2 regions of the Curtobacterium aetherium genome follow, and region 1 is predicted to be linked to the other one. Evidence: predicted binding sites of a transcription regulator. Region 1 holds the regulator's gene; the other holds the start of a gene.

What was found. Region 1 encodes HrcA, which represses chaperone genes, less so after heat shock. Its sites were predicted from a motif close to TTNGCACTCGNNNNNNNCGAGTGCNAA; they were not measured.
Region 2: the regulator HrcA is predicted to act here: its motif matches at 6,907-6,933, upstream of groES (co-chaperone GroES).

What each region holds. Positions count from the first base shown of each region.
Region 1 covers NZ_CP076544.1:1,395,811-1,404,914, forward strand. Annotated here, with positions in the region: gene KM842_RS06445 (histidine triad nucleotide-binding protein) at 1-58, opposite strand, end outside; gene KM842_RS06450 (16S rRNA (uracil(1498)-N(3))-methyltransferase) at 135-899, opposite strand; gene dnaJ (molecular chaperone DnaJ) at 899-2,011, opposite strand; gene hrcA (heat-inducible transcriptional repressor HrcA) at 2,062-3,084, opposite strand; gene KM842_RS16020 (DUF4870 domain-containing protein) at 3,207-3,728, shown strand; gene hemW (radical SAM family heme chaperone HemW) at 3,864-5,087, opposite strand; gene KM842_RS06475 (HAD family hydrolase) at 5,117-5,809, shown strand; gene KM842_RS06480 (DUF1990 domain-containing protein) at 5,907-6,551, opposite strand; gene lepA (translation elongation factor 4) at 6,548-8,395, opposite strand; gene KM842_RS06490 (pyridoxal phosphate-dependent aminotransferase) at 8,439-9,104, opposite strand, start outside.
Region 2 covers NZ_CP076544.1:3,173,777-3,182,880, reverse strand. Annotated here, with positions in the region: gene guaB (IMP dehydrogenase) at 1-1,318, shown strand, start outside; gene KM842_RS14775 (hypothetical protein) at 1,529-2,404, shown strand; gene KM842_RS14770 (SDR family oxidoreductase) at 2,589-3,407, opposite strand; gene KM842_RS14765 (ABC transporter substrate-binding protein) at 3,657-4,994, shown strand; gene rarD (EamA family transporter RarD) at 5,348-6,301, opposite strand; gene groES (co-chaperone GroES) at 6,516-6,812, opposite strand; gene KM842_RS14750 (class I SAM-dependent methyltransferase) at 6,972-8,174, shown strand; gene KM842_RS14745 (DUF4190 domain-containing protein) at 8,271-9,104, opposite strand, start outside.

The sequences.
Region 1 (9,104 bases):
TCGCCGGGATCTCACGCGCGACGATCTTCGTGAAGACGCTGGGCTCGGTGTCGGTCATGGTCCCATCGTAGAACGCGCGACCGACCCCGCGCCTTCCCGGTCCGACCGGACGATCCGATCCACGCCGGACCGGCTCACCAGCGCCCGAGCCGCGACTGCAGCACCGCCAGCGCCGCGGGACCTGCGGTCGACGTCCGGAGCACCGTGTCGCCGAGCCGCACCCGCACCGCACCGGCGGCCTCGAGGCGGTCGAGCTCGGACGGGTCGATCCCGCCCTCGGGCCCGACGACCAGGGCGATCTCGTCCGCGTCGGTCGGCGGGTCCCACGTGGCGAGCCGGACCGTCGCGGTCGGGTCGAGCAGGACGAGCGCGCGCCGCCCGACCCCGCCGCCGTCGACGGGCGACGTTCCCGCTCCGCCGGAGAGTTGCGCGGTCGTGACCGGCCCGACGACCTCGGGAACGCGCGAGCGGACCGCCTGCTTGGCGGCCTCCTGCGCGATGGCAGCCCAGCGCGCGCGGCCCTTCTCGACCTTCGCGCCGTCCCACCGCGAGACGCTCCGGGCAGCCGCCCACGGCACCACCCGGTCGACACCGATCTCGGTGGCCGCCTGCACGGCCATCTCGTCGCGGCCGCCCTTCGCCAACGCCTGCACGAGGGTCAGCGACGGCCGGGGCGCCGGGTCGACGTCGACGGACTCGACCGTCAGGACGAGCGCGTCCTTGCCCACGGACGCCACCGCCCCGGCGACGACCGTGCCGCGACCGTCGGAGAGCCGGAGCCGCTCCCCCACGCGCACGCGGGACACCGTCACTGCGTGACGACCCTCGGCGCCGTCGAGCGACACCTGGCCGCCCGCCGTGACGCCGTCGAGCGTGTCGACGAGGTAGAGCGACGCCATCAGAAGTTGAAGAACCGGTCGCGGAGCTTGCCGAACATGCCCTGCTGGAAGCGGGACAGCTGGGGCGACCCGGCCTTGTGGGACTTCGCGAGCTGCTCGATGAGCTGGCGCTCCTTGTGGGACAGCTTGGTCGGCGTCACGACCTGGATGCCCACCTTGAGGTCGCCACGACCCGACCCGCGGAGCTTCGTGACACCGCGGTCCTTGATGACCAGGACGTCGGCGCTCTGCACGCCAGGACGGATCTCGAGCTCGACCGGCCCGTCGAGGCCGTCGATCGTGGTCGTGGCACCGAGCACGGCGTCGGTCATCGGGACCTCGAGCGTGGCGAGCAGGTCGTCGCCGTCGCGGCTGAAGACGTCGTGGTGCCGCACGCGGACCTCGAGGTACAGGTCACCCGAGGGACCGCCGGCCGGCCCGACCTCGCCCTGACCGGGCATCTGCAGGCGCAGGCCGGAGTCGACGCCCGCGGGGACGTCCACCGGGACCGTGCGACGGGCGCGGACGCGCCCCTGGCCCTGGCAGGTGGGGCAGGGATTCGGGATCACGGTGCCGTAGCCGCGGCACGTCCCGCAGGGCGCGCTCGTGACGACGTTGCCCAGGAGCGAGCGGACCTGGCGCTGGATGTGGCCGGAGCCGCCGCAGATGTCGCACGTCTGCGGGCTCGTGCCGGGCGCGCAGCAGGAACCGCCGCACGTGTCACACAGCACCGCGGTGTCGACCTCGAGGTCCTTGTGGGTCCCGAAGACGACCTCGTCGAGATCGACCTCGAGCCGCAGCAGGGCGTCCTGGCCCCGCTCGGCACGGCTGCGCGGACCGGTTCCCCGTCCGCCGCCGCCGCCACCACCGCCGAAGAAGGCGTCGAAGATGTCGCTGAACCCGCCGGCTCCGGCGCCGAAGGGACCGTCCTGCGGGCCCGCGTCGAAGCGTCGGCGCTGGTCCGGGTCGCTCAGGACGTCGTACGCGTGCGTGACGTCCTTGAACCGCTCGGCGGCGTCGGGGCTCGGGTTCACGTCCGGGTGGAGCTCGCGTGCGAGCCGCCGGTACGCCTTCTTGATGTCGGCATCGGAGGCGTCGCGCGGGACGCCGAGGACGTCGTAGTGGTCTGCCAAGTGTTCCTCAGGGGGTGCGTGGGTGGGCGGGGTGGGAGGGCGTCGGGAGGTCAGGCCTCGCCGAGCAACCGGGACAGGTAGCGGGCGACCGCGCGGACCGCGGCCATGTTCGTGCCGTAGTCCATCCTGGTCGGACCGAGGACGCCCAGGCGGGCGATCTCACCACGGGCGGCGAGGTAGCCGCCCGCGACGATGCTGGTCGCGTCGAGACCGTACTCGGCGTTCTCGACCCCGATGCTCGCCGCGACCGCGATGTCGTCGACCTGCATCTCGCCGAACAACCGGAGCAGGGTGACCTGTTCCTCGATGGCCTCGAGCACGGGGAAGAGCCCGCCCGAGAAGTCCTGCTCGCTCTTGGCCAGGTTCGCGGCGCCGGCCATGAGCAGCCGGTCCTGCCGGTTCGCGGCGACCTGTTCGACCAGGCTCGCGACGACGACCCCGGCGAGTGCCTGGACCTCCGGACGCAGCTGCCCGGGGAGGGACCGGAGCGTGGTCGGCGCGTCCTGCAGCGGCAGCCCGACCGTGGCGCCGTTCACGACGGCGCGGAGCTCGGACAGGGCGGACTCGTCGACGGCGACGTCGGTCTCGATGACGCGCTGCTCGACCCGTGCGGTGTCCGTGATGAGCACGACCATCAGGCGGGTGTCGGCCAGGCGGACGAGTTCGACGTGCTGGACGCGCGCGTGCCCCATGGTCGGGTACTGCACGAGCGCGACCTGGTTGGTCAGCTGGCTGAGGAGGCGCACGGTGCGGGTCAGGACGTCGTCGAGGTCGTTCGAGGCACCGAGGAACGTCTCGATCGCCTGCCGCTGGGCGCCGGAGAGCGGACGGGCGGCGGCCAGGTGGTCGACGAAGACGCGGTAGCCCTTGTCGGTGGGGACACGGCCCGACGAGGTGTGCGGGGCGATGATGAGCTGCTCGTCCTCGAGCTGGGCCATGTCGTTGCGGATCGTCGCGGCGCTCACCCCGAAGGCGTGGCGCTCCACGATGGTCTTCGACCCGACCGGCTCACGCGAGGCGACGTAGTCCCGCACGATGGCCTTGAGGACCTCGAGGCTCCGTTCGCTGACCATCGGTTCCCCTTCCGCTCGTGTCGCCGTCCGACTGCTGGCACTCTCACTCGTCGAGTGCTGATCCTACGCCCGACGACCGACGCCCCGGGACTTCTGCACAGGCGCCTCGGTACGCTGCGGGCATGAGCTACGGACAGGAGCCCGGCGGCCCGGGCGACCCCCGCGACGGCCAGCACGGCGGGAAGCAGCCCGACGGAGACCGGTACCCCGGGCAGCCGTACGGCGGACAGCGCTACGGCCAGCAGCAGGACGGCGCGTACGGCAGCGGCTGGCAGCAGCAGCCCGGGCACCCGGAGGGCTACCGGCCCCCGCAGCCGATGACCCCGGAGGACCAGCGACTCTGGGCGACGCTGACCCATGTCGGCGGGATCTTCTCGAACGTCCTCGTCCCCGTCATCGGGTACCTGTTGCTGCGTGACCGTGGCCGCTTCGTCCGCGAGCACACCCGCGTCGCGCTGAACTTCCACATCACGATGGCCATCGCCTACTTCGTGGGGGCCCTGACGTCGGTGCTCGGCATCGGGTTCCTGGTCATCGCGGCCGTCGGCATCGTGTCGATCGTCTTCGGCATCCTCGCCGCGCTGGCCGCCAACCAGGGCCAGTTCTACCGCTACCCGCTCTCGATCGAGTTCGTGAAGCCCTAGCGCCCCCGGCGCACCGACGGGCCAGCGCCTGGGCGCCCCGGCGCACCGACGGGCCAGCGCCTGGGCGCCCCGGCGCACCGACGGGCCTGCGCGCTGGTGCGCCGGGGCGGTGACGACTCTGCGCCCGGTCCCGCGTCAGTCCTCGTCGAGCAGGTCGCGCACGACCGCGTCCGCGAGCAGGCGGCCCGGGAGCGTCAGCTCGAGGGACCCGCCGAGCGCCGCCCGGCCGTCCACGAGACCGCGCGCGATGAGGCCGGCGACCCGGCCACGGGCCTCCCGGCGGAGCTCGTCGGTGCGGAGCTCGCCGCGCACCCGCGCGGCGAGGAGCACGCGCTCGACGTAGCGCGTCTCGGCGTCGAGGGTCTCACGCCCCGCGGCCGGCGACTCGTCCTGCAGCACCTTGTTCGCGTACGCGGCGGGGTGCTTCACGTTCCACCACCGCGTCCCCGCCACGGCGGAGTGCGCTCCGGGGCCGATGCCCCACCAGTCGTGGCCCCTCCAGTACGACAGGTTGTGCTGGCTGGCGTGCTCCGGACCGCGCGCCCAGTTGGAGACCTCGTACCAGTCGTAGCCGGCGTCGCCGAGCACCCGGTCCGCCAGCTCGTACATGTCCGCGGCCAGGTCGTCGTCCGGTGCCGGGAGCTCACCGCGCGACACGGCGCGGCCCATCGCGGTGCCGTCCTCGACGATGAGCGAGTACGCCGACACGTGGTCCGGGGCGCACGCGATCGCGGCGTCGAGCGAGGTGCGCCAGTCGTCGAGGGACTCCCCCGGCGTCGAGTAGATGAGGTCGAGGCTGACGTCGAGCCCCTGCTGCTTCGCGAGGTCGACGACGACGGGCACCCGCTCGGGGTCGTGCGTCCGGTCGAGGGTCGCGAGCACGTGCGGGACCGCCGACTGCATGCCGTAGCTCATCCGGGTGAAGCCCGCGCGCTGCAGCGTCGCGATCGACTCGGCGTCGACGGAGTCGGGGTTCGCCTCGGTCGTGACCTCGGCTCCGGGCAGGATCCCCCAAGTGTCGTCGATCGCCCGCAGGATCATCGCCAGGTCCGACGCCGGCAGCATCGTCGGGGTGCCGCCGCCGAAGAACACCGTCGACACCGGACGCCGCGGGACGCCGGAGCGCTCGAGCACCCGGTCCGCGAAGGCGATCTCGCGCAGGGCGTGGCCGGCGTAGTCGTCACGCCGGACCCCGCGCAGCTCCGACGCCGTGTACGTGTTGAAGTCGCAGTACCCGCAGCGCACCCGGCAGAACGGGACGTGCACGTAGACACCGAACGGGACGTCGCCCGCTCCGGGACCCGGATCGACGAGCCCGTCCGCGGGAGCGGGATCGGCGATCGGCAGAGCACTCGGCATGGAGTCCATTGTCCGTCATCATGGACGGCATGGAGCACCACCAGGTCAGCACCACGGTCCTCTGGGACATCGACGGGACCCTCGTGCGCAACGCCGCGTCACCGGGCAACCTCTACCACCTGGCCCTCGAGCGGGCGATGGGCCGCGACCTGCCCCTGCTCGTCGGCCACCAGCACGGCCGTACCGACGCCGGCATCATCGTCGAGCACGTGCGCGCCCACCGGCTCGACGACGGCCTCGTCCCGACGGTCAGTGGTCACCTCCGCGACCTGTCCGACGAGCGGTACCGCTCCGGGGACCGCCGGACGCCGGCGCCCGGCGCGATCGAGCTCGTGCGGCACTTCGCGTCGCTCGGTTGGCGGAACGGCCTGCTCACCGGCAACTCCGCGCACCGCGCCCGCATCAAGCTGTCCGGCGCGGGCTTCGACGTCGACGCCTTCGACTGGGAGCACTCGTACTTCGGCGACGAGGAGGTGGAACGGTCCGGCGTCACCGCCCGCGCCGCCGCCGCGCTCTCCGGCAGCCGCGCCGTCATCGTCGGCGACACACCCCGTGACGGCGAGGCCGCGGACGCCGTGGGGATCCCGTTCCTCGCGGTGGCGACGGGGGTCTACGACGTGGACGCCTTGCGCGCCACGAGTGCGGTCGCGGTCGCGCGGGACTGCGTCGAGGACGCCCGGCTCATCGAGGACGCGATCGCTGCGCTCGAGCCGCTCGGCTGAGACGCGGGACGACCGGGTCACGCGGGGCGTGCCTCCAGGCCGGGAGGCACGCCCCGGTCGCGCGGTCACCGTCACCCGACCGGTCGGTGCGGCCGCGTCAGTCGCCGCGGAGCGCGGCCAGGTACTTCTCGGCCATCACACGCTGCTGGCGACGCAGCAGCGGCGCGACGAACCGCCACTTCCGGCTCGCCGGCTGCGAGAACTGGCGGACCTGCAACCAGACCGACCCGTCCGGCGTGCGCTCGACGACGAAGGACTCCTCGCCCGACAGCGGGTGTCCCTCGAGCGTGCCGTACGCGAAGCCCTTGCGGTCGCGCTCGTCGATGATCGCGACGACGCGCACCGGCGCCTGCACGGTCTGCCCGAACGCGTGCATCGTCAGCGTCGCCGTCGTGCCCGCGGTCAGCAACGGCGTGCCGTCCGGCGTGGTCCGTTCGACCCGCGGGGTGCCGATCGACGCGGGGACGACCGGGACGCCGTTCTCGTCGAAGGTGACCGGGTTGTACCGGACCTCGTCGTCCTCCGGGGTGTCCTCGACGTGCACGCCCATGCCGCTGCGCTCCTGGATCTGCCAGGTCAGGGCCTGCATGACCGCGGTCTCGAAGCGCTGGTCGCCGTGGCCGATCCGGGCGCGGGACTCCGCCGGCGTGAAGCCCTCCGGCGGGTAGGTCATGAGGTCCGACGCCTGGGTCGCACCGACGGCGCCGTAGGTCAGGGCGGTCCGGTGCTGCCCGCGGCTCACTTCTTCTTCTCTTCGACGTCGCCGGAGAGCGCTGCGATGAAGGCTTCCTGCGGGACCTCGACCCGACCGATGGTCTTCATGCGCTTCTTGCCTTCCTTCTGCTTCTCGAGCAGCTTGCGCTTGCGGGTGATGTCACCGCCGTAGCACTTCGCCAGGACGTCCTTGCGCATCGCGCGGATGCTCTCGCGGGCGATGATGCGGGCGCCGATCGCGGCCTGGATCGGCACCTCGAACTGCTGGCGCGGGATGAGCTTGCGCAGGCGCTCGGTCATGAGCGTGCCGTACGCGTACGCCTTCTCGCGGTGCACGATCGCGCTGAACGCGTCCACCTGGTCACCCTGCAGCAGGATGTCGACCTTCACGAGGTCGGCGGCCTGGTCACCGGTGGGCTCGTAGTCGAGGCTCGCGTAGCCCTGCGTCTTGCTCTTCAGCTGGTCGAAGAAGTCGAACACGATCTCGCCGAGGGGGATCTCGTAGCGGATCTCGACCCGGTCCTCGCCCAGGTATTCCATGCCGAGCAGGGAGCCACGGCGCTGCTGGCACAGGTCCATGATCGCGCCGACGTAGTCCTTCGGCGCGAGGATGGCGGCGCGGACCATCGGCTCGCGGACCTCGACGATGCGGCCGGTCGGGAACTCCGAGGGGTTGGTGACCTCGGTGACGGTGTTGTCCTCGGTCGTGACCTCGTAGACCACGCTCGGCGCGGTCGTGATGAGGTCGAGGTCGAACTCGCGGCGCAGCCGCTCGGTGATGATCTCGAGGTGCAGCAGCCCGAGGAAGCCGCAGCGGAAGCCGAAGCCGAGCGCGACGGAGGTCTCGGGCTCGTAGACCAGTGCGGCGTCGGACAGCTTGAGCTTGTCGAGCGCCTCACGCAGCACCGGGTAGTCGCTGCCGTCGATCGGGTACAGGCCCGAGAAGACCATCGGCTTCGGGTCGGTGTAGCCGGACAGAGCCTCGGTCGCCGGACGCTGCGCGCTCGTGACCGTGTCGCCGACCTTCGACTGCCGCACGTCCTTCACGCCGGTGATGAGGTATCCGACCTCGCCCACGGACAGCCCCTTCGTCGGGGTCGGCTCGGGGCTCGACACCCCGATCTCGAGGATCTCGTGCGTCGACTTGGTCGACATCATCTGGACCTTCTCGCGCGGCTTGATTGACCCGTCGATCATGCGCACGTAGGTCACGACACCGCGGTAGCTGTCGTACACCGAGTCGAAGATCATCGCGCGGGGCGCGGCGTCGACGGTCCCGACGGGTGCCGGCACGGTCCGGACGACGCGGTCGAGCAGCTCGGCCACGCCCTCGCCCGTCTTGCCGGAGACGCGCAGGACGTCCTCGGGCTTGCCGCCGATGAGCTGCGCGAGCTCGGCGGCGTACTTCTCGGGCTCGGCGGCCGGCAGGTCGATCTTGTTGAGCACCGGGATGATCTCGAGGTCGTTCTCGAGCGCCAGGTACAGGTTGGCGAGCGTCTGGGCCTCGATGCCCTGCGCCGCGTCCACCAGCAGGATCGCACCCTCGCACGCCGCGAGGGACCGCGAGACCTCGTACGAGAAGTCGACGTGCCCCGGCGTGTCGATCATGTTCAGCGCGAAGGTCTCGCCGTCGAGCTCCCACGGCATGCGGACGGCCTGCGACTTGATCGTGATGCCGCGCTCGCGCTCGATGTCCATGCGGTCGAGGTACTGCGCACGCATCGCCCGGTCCTCGACGATGCCGGTGATCGACAGCATGCGGTCGGCCAGCGTGGACTTGCCGTGGTCGATGTGCGCGATGATGCAGAAGTTGCGGATCGCGGCGGCCGGCGTCGAGGCGGGCTCGAGCGGCGCAGATGCTTGTGGGCTCACGGTTCCTCGGGGTGGGTCGGACGGTCCGACGATTGTCCCATGCTCAGGCGTCGGTGGCGTGCGTCCCGAGCGTCGGGACGGGCAGCGCGCCGAGTCCGCGACGCAGGTCCTCGGCCGACGCGGCCAGGCACACCCGGATCCAGCCCTCGCCGGTCCGTCCGAACGCGCTGCCCGGTGCGACCGCCACCCGCTCCTGCTGCAGGAACGCGAGCGCCCACTCGGCGACGTCGCCCCGGGTGGCGTGCGAGACGTCGATCCACAGGTAGAAGGCGCCCTGCGGGTCGTTGTACCGGATGCCCGCGGCGTCGAGGACCCCGGTCGCGACCTCGAGGTTCTCGCGGTAGTGCTCGCGGGCGTCCTGCACGGGCGAGTGGTCCCCGACGATGGCCGCCAGGGCCGCCCACTGGTCGGGCTCCGCGACGCAGCTGATGATCGACTCCTGCACGGTGCGCATCGTCGGGCCCATGCCCTTCGGCGTCACGAGGTACCCCACCCGCACCCCGGTCATCGCGTAGGTCTTGCTCAGCGAGAAGGCGGAGAACACCCGGTCGTCGTCGTCGAGGGACGCCAGGCTGACGTGCCGCGTGCCGTAGGTGAAGTACTCGTAGACCTCGTCGCTGATCACCCAGAGGTCGTGCCGCTTCGCCAGCGCCAGCAGATCCCGCAGCGTCTGCTCGCCGAACACCGTGCCGAGCGGGTTGGACGGGGA
Region 2 (9,104 bases), 1.6 Mb from region 1:
CGCCATGGCGCGCCAGGGCGGCATCGGCATCCTGCACCGCAACCTCTCCATCGCGGACCAGGCGGCGTACGTCGACAAGGTCAAGCGCTCCGAGTCGGGCATGATCACGAACCCGGTGACCACCACGCCGGACGCCACCGTGGCCGAGGTCGACGCCCTCTGCGGGCAGTTCCGCGTCTCCGGTCTGCCGGTCGTCGAGGGCGACGGCACGCTCGTCGGCATCATCACGAACCGCGACATGCGCTTCGTCGCCCCCTTCGAGATGGCGACCACGCTCGTCCGCGACGTCATGACGAAGACGCCGCTCATCACCGCGCGCGAGGGCATCGACCCCGAGGAAGCGGTCGCGATCTTCGCCCAGCACAAGATCGAGAAGCTGCCGCTGGTCGACGCCGACGGCAAGCTCCGCGGGCTCATCACCGTCAAGGACTTCGACAAGAGCGAGAAGTACCCCGACGCCACCAAGGACGACGAGGGCCGACTGCGCGTCGGTGCCGCGATCGGATTCTTCGGCGACGCCTGGCAGCGTGCGCAGGCCCTGCTCGAGGCGGGTGTGGACGTGCTCGTCGTCGACACCGCCAACGGCGAGAGCGAGGGCGTGCTCGACATGGTGCGCCGCATCAAGGCCGACCCGGCGTTCGCCGGTGTCGACGTGATCGGCGGGAACGTCGCCACCCGTGCGGGTGCGCAGGCGCTCATCGACGCCGGGGTGGACGCGGTCAAGGTCGGCGTCGGGCCGGGCTCGATCTGCACCACCCGCGTCGTCGCCGGTGTCGGCGTGCCGCAGGTGACCGCGGTCTACGAGGCCTCGCTCGCCGCGCGTGAAGCCGGCGTCCCCATCATCGCCGACGGCGGCCTGCAGTACTCCGGCGACATCGCCAAGGCCCTGGTGGCGGGTGCGGACACCGTCATGCTCGGGTCCCTGCTGGCCGGCACCGACGAGTCCCCGGGCGACCTGGTGTTCGTCGGCGGCAAGCAGTACAAGGCCTACCGCGGGATGGGGTCGCTCGGCGCCCTGCAGACCCGTGGCAAGAAGACCTCGTACTCGAAGGACCGATACTTCCAGGCGGACGTCCCCTCGGACGAGAAGCTCATCCCCGAGGGCATCGAGGGGCAGGTCCCCTACCGCGGGTCGGTGGGCAACGTCGTGTACCAGCTCGTCGGCGGGCTGCGGCAGTCGATGTTCTACGTCGGCGGTCGGACGATCCCGGAGCTCAAGGCTCGTGGCAAGTTCGTGCGCATCACCCCCGCGGGGCTGAAGGAGTCGCACCCGCACGACATCCAGATGGTCGTCGAGGCCCCGAACTACCGCGGCTGACCCCGGGTCGGGCCGGGCCGGGTCGGGCGCCGAGACGCCGCCGAACACGCGAAACGCCGCCGAATTCGGCGGCGTTTCGTCGTTCGCGCGGCGTCTCGTGCTGACGGGGGCGTTCCGTCTGCCCCTGCACAGACGGCCGTGGCCGGGAGGCTCTCCACCGGTCCGCCCCGCGTGCCGGCTCGGCGCGCCTCCCGCTGGCACCGTCGTCGCATGCAGACGCGATCGACGATCCTCACGGCGCTGCCGGCGACGCTGACCGACCCTGTCCGGCTGTTCCACGGTGTGGCGGTCGAGCGCGACGACTGGTCGGCTCTGAGCCCGCTGGAACGCCGACGACTCGTGGTCCGCGCTCGTGTCGCCACGTTGCGCGCCCCCGGGATCGTGTCGCACCGGTCTGCTGCCGCTCTCTGGGGTCTGCCGGAGCACGGTCGGTCGGACTGGCGGCTCCACGTGCTCGACCCCCGCGCGACGAAGACCCACGCTGGTCGCGGCGTCGTCCGGCACGTCGGCTCGATCGGCGACGGGGACGTCGTGGTGCTCGACGGCGTCCGGACCACGTCCCTGCTCCGGACCGTCGTCGACGTCGCCCGGACCTCCTCGTTCGAGCACGCCGTCGTCGTGCTCGACCACGTCCTCCACAGCAGTGCACTCGATCGGGACGCGCTGACGTCGGCGCTGGTCGCCAGCGCGGGGCGGCGCGGCGTGCGGCAGGCGTCCTCTGCGCTGGCGTTCGCTGACGCGGCTGCGGAGTCGCCCGGCGAGTCGATCAGCCGGGTCACCGTCCGGCGGCTCGCTGCCCCCGCTCCCGTCCTGCAACAACCGTTCGTCACGGATCGAGGGACGTTCCGCGTCGACTTCTGGTGGCCGGAGGCAGGCGTCGTCGGCGAGTTCGACGGGCGCGTGAAGTACGACGACCGCGATGCACTCTGGGACGAGAAGCGGCGTGAGGACGCTCTCCGCCGTCACGGTCGGGTGCGTGGATTCGCGCGCTGGGGCATGGCCGAGGCCGGCGACCCGGCACGACTCGGCGCGGTGCTCGTCGACGCCGGTCTGCCGCTCGGGCGCGGATGGACGCATCGCCGATGAGCCGTCCGGTCTGCGTCCGCTCGTGTGCGGCGGCGAGACGCCCCCGTTCCCATGCGGCGGCGAGACGCCGCCGTCCCCGTGCGACGCCGCTGTCCCGTCGAGACGCCGCCGGAACCAGCGGCGTCTCAAGAGGACAGCGGCGTCTCGGGGTGACGGGGGCGTCCCGCGACCCGGCCCGGTGCGCCTACGCGGAACGCCAGTCGTCCGAGGTGATGTGGCTCCCACCGTGGGGGCCCATCTGCAGCATGCCGCCGTCGACGGGCAGTGAGATGCCCGTGATGTACGACGACGCGGGCGACGCCAGGAACGCCACCGCCGCCGCGATCTCCCACGCGTTGCCCGGTCGGCCGAGCGGGATGCCCGGGCGGTCGATCGTGTGCGGGTCCTCGTCCTCGGCGCCGGTCATCCGGGTGGCGATCTCCCCCGGTGCCACGGCGTTCGCGGTGATGCCGTGTTCGGCGAGTTCGATGGCGATCGTCTTGAGCAGACCGCCGAGCCCGTGCTTCGCCGCGTCGTAGGCGCTCGAACCGTAGCGGGGCTGGTGCTCGTGGACGCTCGTGATGCCGATGATGCGCCCGCCGGTACCCTGGGCGACCATGCGTCGAGCGGCGGCCTGGATCGTCACGAAGGCTCCGTCGAGGTCGGTCGCGACCGTGTGCCGCCACTGGTCGAGCGTGAGTTCGAGGAAGGGGGCGTTGTCGCCGGTGCCCGCGTCCGCCACGATGACGTCGACGCCACCGAGCTGCTCCGCCAGGCGGTCCACGACGGCGCCGGCACCCGCCAGGTCGGTGACGTCGATCTGCTCGACGACCGCCGTCCGGCCGAGCCCGCGGATCTCGGCCGCCGTCTCCTCGGCACGGTCGGGTTCGGACAGGTAGGTGATGCCGACGTCCATCCCGGCCGCCGCGAGGGCGACGGCGGTGGCACGGCCGATGCCCGATTCGGCGCCGGTGACGATGGCCCGCGAGGGTCGGAAGACGGTGGTGGAGGATGTGTCGCTCATGCCTGCGGACCGTACGCCGCGCCTCCAGGACGGCTGTTCGGGAGCGTAACTACCGTCCAGACGGACTCCTGATCAGGGGTTCCGGTGAGCCCGTTCAGAAGTGTCACGGGTATGTAACGAAACATCCAGGTGTGTCCTTCCGTCACACGGGCGAAACACATCGACCCTAGTTTTCTCTCCAATCCCACGCGGAGACGCCGCGCTCGACCCGATGCGGTAGGGCCTCCGCGCAGAGAAAGGGTTCCACGGATGATCAGAACCACCCGCGCCACCACGGCGCTGGCACTGGCGGGGGCGGCAGCGGTGCTCCTGGCCGCCTGCTCCACCTCGAGCAACGCCGGTGACGGCGCGTCCGAGTCGGCCAAGGCCGGCGGCGCGAAGAAGGACCCGGCGGCGAGCTGCGAGGCCCCCTCGTCGCCCAGCACCGACCCGCTGAAGATCGGCACGATCCTGCCGCTCACCGGTTCGCTCGCGTACCTCAACCCGCCCGCCGAGTCCGGTGTCGGCCTCGCCGTCGAGGACATCAACTCCGCCGGTGGCGTGCTGGACGAGGACGTCACGATCGACCCCGCCACCGACTCCGGTGACAGCAACGACATGACCGTGTCGAGCTCGGCCGCGACGAAGCTCGTCAACGCGAAGGTGCCGGTCGTCATCGGCGCCGAGTCCTCCTCGGTCACGCTCAACGTGATCGACCAGCTGACGAGCAACTGCATGGTGCAGATCTCGCCGGCCAACACGGCGACGGACCTGTCCGGCTACTCGTCGCACTACTACCGCACCGCTCCGCCGGACTCCGTGCAGGGATCCGCCCTCGGGCAGCTCGTCACCGGTGACGGCAACGCCAAGGTCGCCTTCCTCGTCTTCAACGACACGTACGGCACCGGCCTGCGTAACTCCGTGCAGGAGGCCGTCGAGGCCGCCGGCGGTCAGGTCGTCTACGGCGCGAAGGGCAAGGGCCAGGAGTTCCCGCCCGGACAGACCACGTTCTCGTCCGAGGTGACCGCGGCCCTCGCCGCGAAGCCCGACGCGATCGTCGTGCTGGCCTTCGACGAGACGAAGTCGATCATCCCCGAGCTCGTCTCGCAGGGGAACAAGGCGAAGATCTACATGTCCGACGGCAACACCGCGGACTACTCGAAGGACTTCGACAAGGGCACCCTCGACGGCGCGCAGGGCACCATCCCCGGCGCCAGCCCGAAGGACGACCTGAAGAAGCGTCTCGTCGACTTCTACAAGAAGTCCTCCAACAAGGACCTGGCCGACTTCTCGTACGCGGCCGAGTCCTACGACGCCACCACCCTCGCCGCCCTCGCCGCGGTGAAGGGCAAGGGCACCGACTCCGGCACCATCCAGGCCAACATGGCCGCGGTGTCCGGTGCGGACGGCGGCACCGAGTGCTCCACCTTCAAGGAGTGCAAGACGCTGCTCGACGGTGGGAAGGACATCCACTACACCGGCCCGTCCGGCATCGGTCCGTTCGACGAGAAGAACGACCCGTCGAGCGCCTACATCGGCATCTACAAGTTCGACGCGGACAACAAGCCCGTGTACCAGAGCGCCATCCAGGGCTCGGTCTCGAAGTAGCCACACCAGCACCACCGACGGCCCCCGGGAGCAGCTGCTCCCGGGGGCCGTCCCCGTGCGCGCCGGTTGCACCCGCCGGTCGGGCCGCCGGTGGAGGCGCGGCGAGACACCGGTGTCGGCCCGTCACGCCGCCGAGTGCTCGAGACGCCAGGTTCTCGAGACACCGGTGTCGGCCCGTCACGCCGCCGAGTGCTCGAAACGCCGCGGGAAACCGCACCGTCTCGGCGTCGGAGCGGCGTCCGGGACAGACGGGGGCGTCTCGCAGACCCGCCGGACCCGCCGGACCCGCCGGACCCGCCGGACCCGCCACACCCGCGGCACCCGGACAGGAGGCGCGCCTCCCCGCCGTCAGATCAGGCCGGCTCGACCGCCGGGGCGCGTCGCGCACTCCGCCGCGCAGCGGTGAACGAGTCGACCGTGAGCAGGACGAGCGCGAGCCAGACGATCCCGAAGCCGACCCACCGCGAGGGCGACATCGGCTCGTGCTGGACGAGCACCCCGACGAGCAGCTGCATCACCGGGGCGAGGTACTGCGTCAGCCCGAGCGTCGACAGGCTGACCCGTCGTGCCGAGGACGCGAAGAGCAGCAGCGGCACCGCGGTCGCCGGGCCGGTGAGCACCGTGACGAGCGTGTGCAGCCAGCCCTCGCTCCCGATCGTCAGTCCGCCGCCGACGCCGGTCACCCCGAGGACCACGAGTGCGCCGACCGCCAGGGGCAGCAGCCACACGGTCTCGATCGCCAGGCCGCTCAGCGCGTCGACCGTGCCGCCGACCCGCTTCTTCACGAGGCCGTACGCGCCGAACGAGAACGCCAGCGCGAGGGAGATCCACGGCATCTGCCCGTACCCGACCGCGATGACGACGACGGCCAGGATGCTGATGCCGACGGCGGTCCACTGCAGGGGACGGAGCCGCTCGCGGAGCACCAGGACACCGAGCGCGATCGTGACGAGCGGGTTGATGAAGTAGCCGAGCGCCGCCTCGACAGTGTGGCCCGTGGTGGTCGCGAGGACGTACACGGTCCAGTTCACGAGGATGAGGCCGGCGGCGATGCCCATGACGCCCATCACGCGCGGTTGCACGAGCAGGGACCGGGTGCGGAGCCACGACCGGGTGGCGAGGATCGCGACGGCGCAGAACACCAGGCCGAAGACGATGCGCCACGAGACGATCTCGAACGCGCCGGCGGGGGCCATGGCCGCGAAGAGCAACGGCATGAGTCCCCAGAGCCCGTAGGCCACGAGTGCCTGGACGACCCCGACGGATGCCTCGCTGCGCGCGGGGCGCGTGGGACTCGGTTCACTCACGGAACCATCCTAGGAAGGCGGGCCGACGGCGCAGGTCGAGGCCGCGCCTCCCGGCCGACACGAGGCCCTCGTCGGCGCCGCCCGCCACCCGCCGCTCGCCGGTCGCCGCTCGCCGCACGCCGCTCGCCGCTCGCCGCTCGCCGGCGGATCGTCCGTCGGCGGGACGACGAACGCCCCGTCGGCCAGGCCGACGGGGCGTTCGGTGGAGCAGGTGTCAGTGCTCGATGACCGCGAGGACGTCGCGGGCCGAGAGGACGAGGAGGTCCTCACCGGAGTACTTGACCTCAGTGCCGCCGTACTTGGAGTAGATGACCTTGTCGCCGACGGCGACGTCGAGCGGCACGCGGTTGCCGTTGTCGTCGATGCGACCCGGGCCCACGGCGACGACCTCGCCCTCCTGGGGCTTCTCCTTCGCGGTGTCCGGGATGACCAGACCCGACGCGGTGGTCTGCTCCGCCTCGACCTGGCGGATGACGATGCGATCTTCGAGCGGCTTGATGCTGACGGCCACGGTGACCTCTTCTTTCTCGGTACGTGTTCGGTACTGACGAAAACCGGGTTGGCACACTCCGGGGGAGAGTGCCAACGCCAACTCTAGGACGTCACTGGCACTCGGTCAATCCGAGTGCCAGCACATCCGGTCGGAGTCGACACCTGGGAGGATCGGGGCATGGACGCCGCCGAACTGACCCAGCTGCTGACCCCGGCGGGGATGGACCTGCTCGACCGTACGCCCTCGGTCTCGGACGGCGGCGAGATCGTCCGGGTCGTGTCGCGACTGCGGGCGGAGGGGCACGACCCGGCGCTCGTCGCGGCGGTCCTCACCCAGGCGAAGCTCCGGCAGAAGGCCCGCGGCAAGTTCGGCGACTTCGCCGCGCGGATGCTGTTCACCGAGGCCGGCCTCGAGCAGGCCACCCGCCTCCAGGTCGCCGCGCAGCACGCCGGACGCTTCGCTGCCGCCGGGCTGCACCGGGTGGCGGACCTCGGCTGCGGGATCGGCGGGGACGCCCTCGCGATGGCCGCGCTCGACCTGGACGTGACCGCCGTCGACCGGGACGAGGTGACGGCCGCGGTCGCGACGCACAACCTCGCACCCTGGCCGAACGCGCGGGTCGAACTCGGGGACGCCGCGACCTACGACGTGTCGACCGTCGACGGCGTGTGGATGGACCCCGCCCGCCGGACGAGCGGGCACTCCGACACCCGCCGCCTCGCCGACCCCGACGACTGGTCGCCCTCGCTGGACACCGTCTTCGCCGCCGCGACGACCACGCCGACCGGGGTGAAGCTCGGCCCGGGCATCGACCGCGACCTCATCCCGGACACCGCGGAGGCGCAGTGGACCTCGGTCGACCGCGAGGTCGTCGAACTCGCCCTCTGGTTCGGGCCGCTCGCCCGCCCCGGCATCTGCCGCGCCGCGACCGTCATCGGGCCGCACGGCATCGCCGAGCTGACGGGTGCCGCCGACGCCGAGGACGTCGAGGTCGGGCCGCTCGGCGCCTACCTCTACGAGCCCGACGGCGCCGTGATCCGCGCGCGGCTGATCGGCGACCTGGCCCGCTCGCTCGACGGGCACATGCTCTCCGAGGGCATCGCCTACGTGACGAGCGACCAGGCGGTCCTGACCCCCTTCGCGCAGGGGTTCCGGGTCGTCGACACCATGCCGCTCGACGTCAAGCGCCTGGCCGCCCGCCTGGCCGCGGACGACATCGGCACCGTCGAGATCAAGAAGCGGGGCGTCGACGTCGACCCCGCGGAGTTCCGCAAGCGCCTGCGTCTCCGGGGCCGTGGTCGCGTCACGCTCGTGCTCACCCGCCTGGAGGGTCGCCACACCGCCGTCCTGTGCGAACGGCTCACCGACGTGGCCGGCTGAGCGGTCCCGCTCCGTCCTCCGGACTCGATGCGGCGGGTCGCCGGTCGCGGGTCACAGCCGTGAGGACCTGGCGCGGCGCGCACGGTGTGGCGCCGGTCAGGCGATGAAGGCGCCCGCGCCGTCGGAGCCGTCCCAGCCGCCCGGCGGTGTCTGCACCGACGCGATGCCGAGGGCGATGAACCCGATCACGGCGATGACGTAGAGCGCCGTCATCGCCCATCCGCAGATGATCCCGGCGAGCGCGAGCCCGCGACCCTGCTCGCCGGTGTGCCGGATCCTGCCGAGGGCGATGTGCCCCATGATGGCTCCGGCCGGGCTCGTGAGGATGATCAGCGGCCAGACCACCACTCCGCCGAGGGCGAAGACGAGCGACAGGATCGCGAGCGTGCTCGTCGTGCGGGGCCGTCCGGAGGAGTACGGGCTGCTCGCGGCGTACGGGTTGCTCGCGGCGTACGGGTTGGCCGACTGGCCGTACTGGCCCGCTGCGCCGTACTGGCCCGCTCCGCCGTACTGGCCGGAGCCGGCGTACTGGCCCGCTCCGCCGTACTGGCCCGACTTGCCGTACTGGCCCGTCTGCGGGTGCTGCCCCGCCTGGCCGTACTGGCCCGCTCCACCGTACTGGCCCGCTCCCCCGTACTGGCCGGCTCCGCCGTACTGGCCGGCCTGGGGGTACTGGCCCGCCTGGCCGTACTGGCCCGCCTGGCCGTTTTGGCCCGCTCCGCCGTACTGGCCGGCCTGGGGGTACTGCCCCGACTGCCCGGACTGCGGCGGCTGCCCGTACCGCGCCTGGTCCGCGCCGGACGACGAGGGCCCGGCCCACGGCGCACCGGACGCCGAGGAGCCCGACGCCGCACCGTACGAGGACGACGCGGCCGACCCGCTGCGGTCGCCCGCGGGGTCGGTGACGCCCTGCGCCGCCGAACCCTGTCC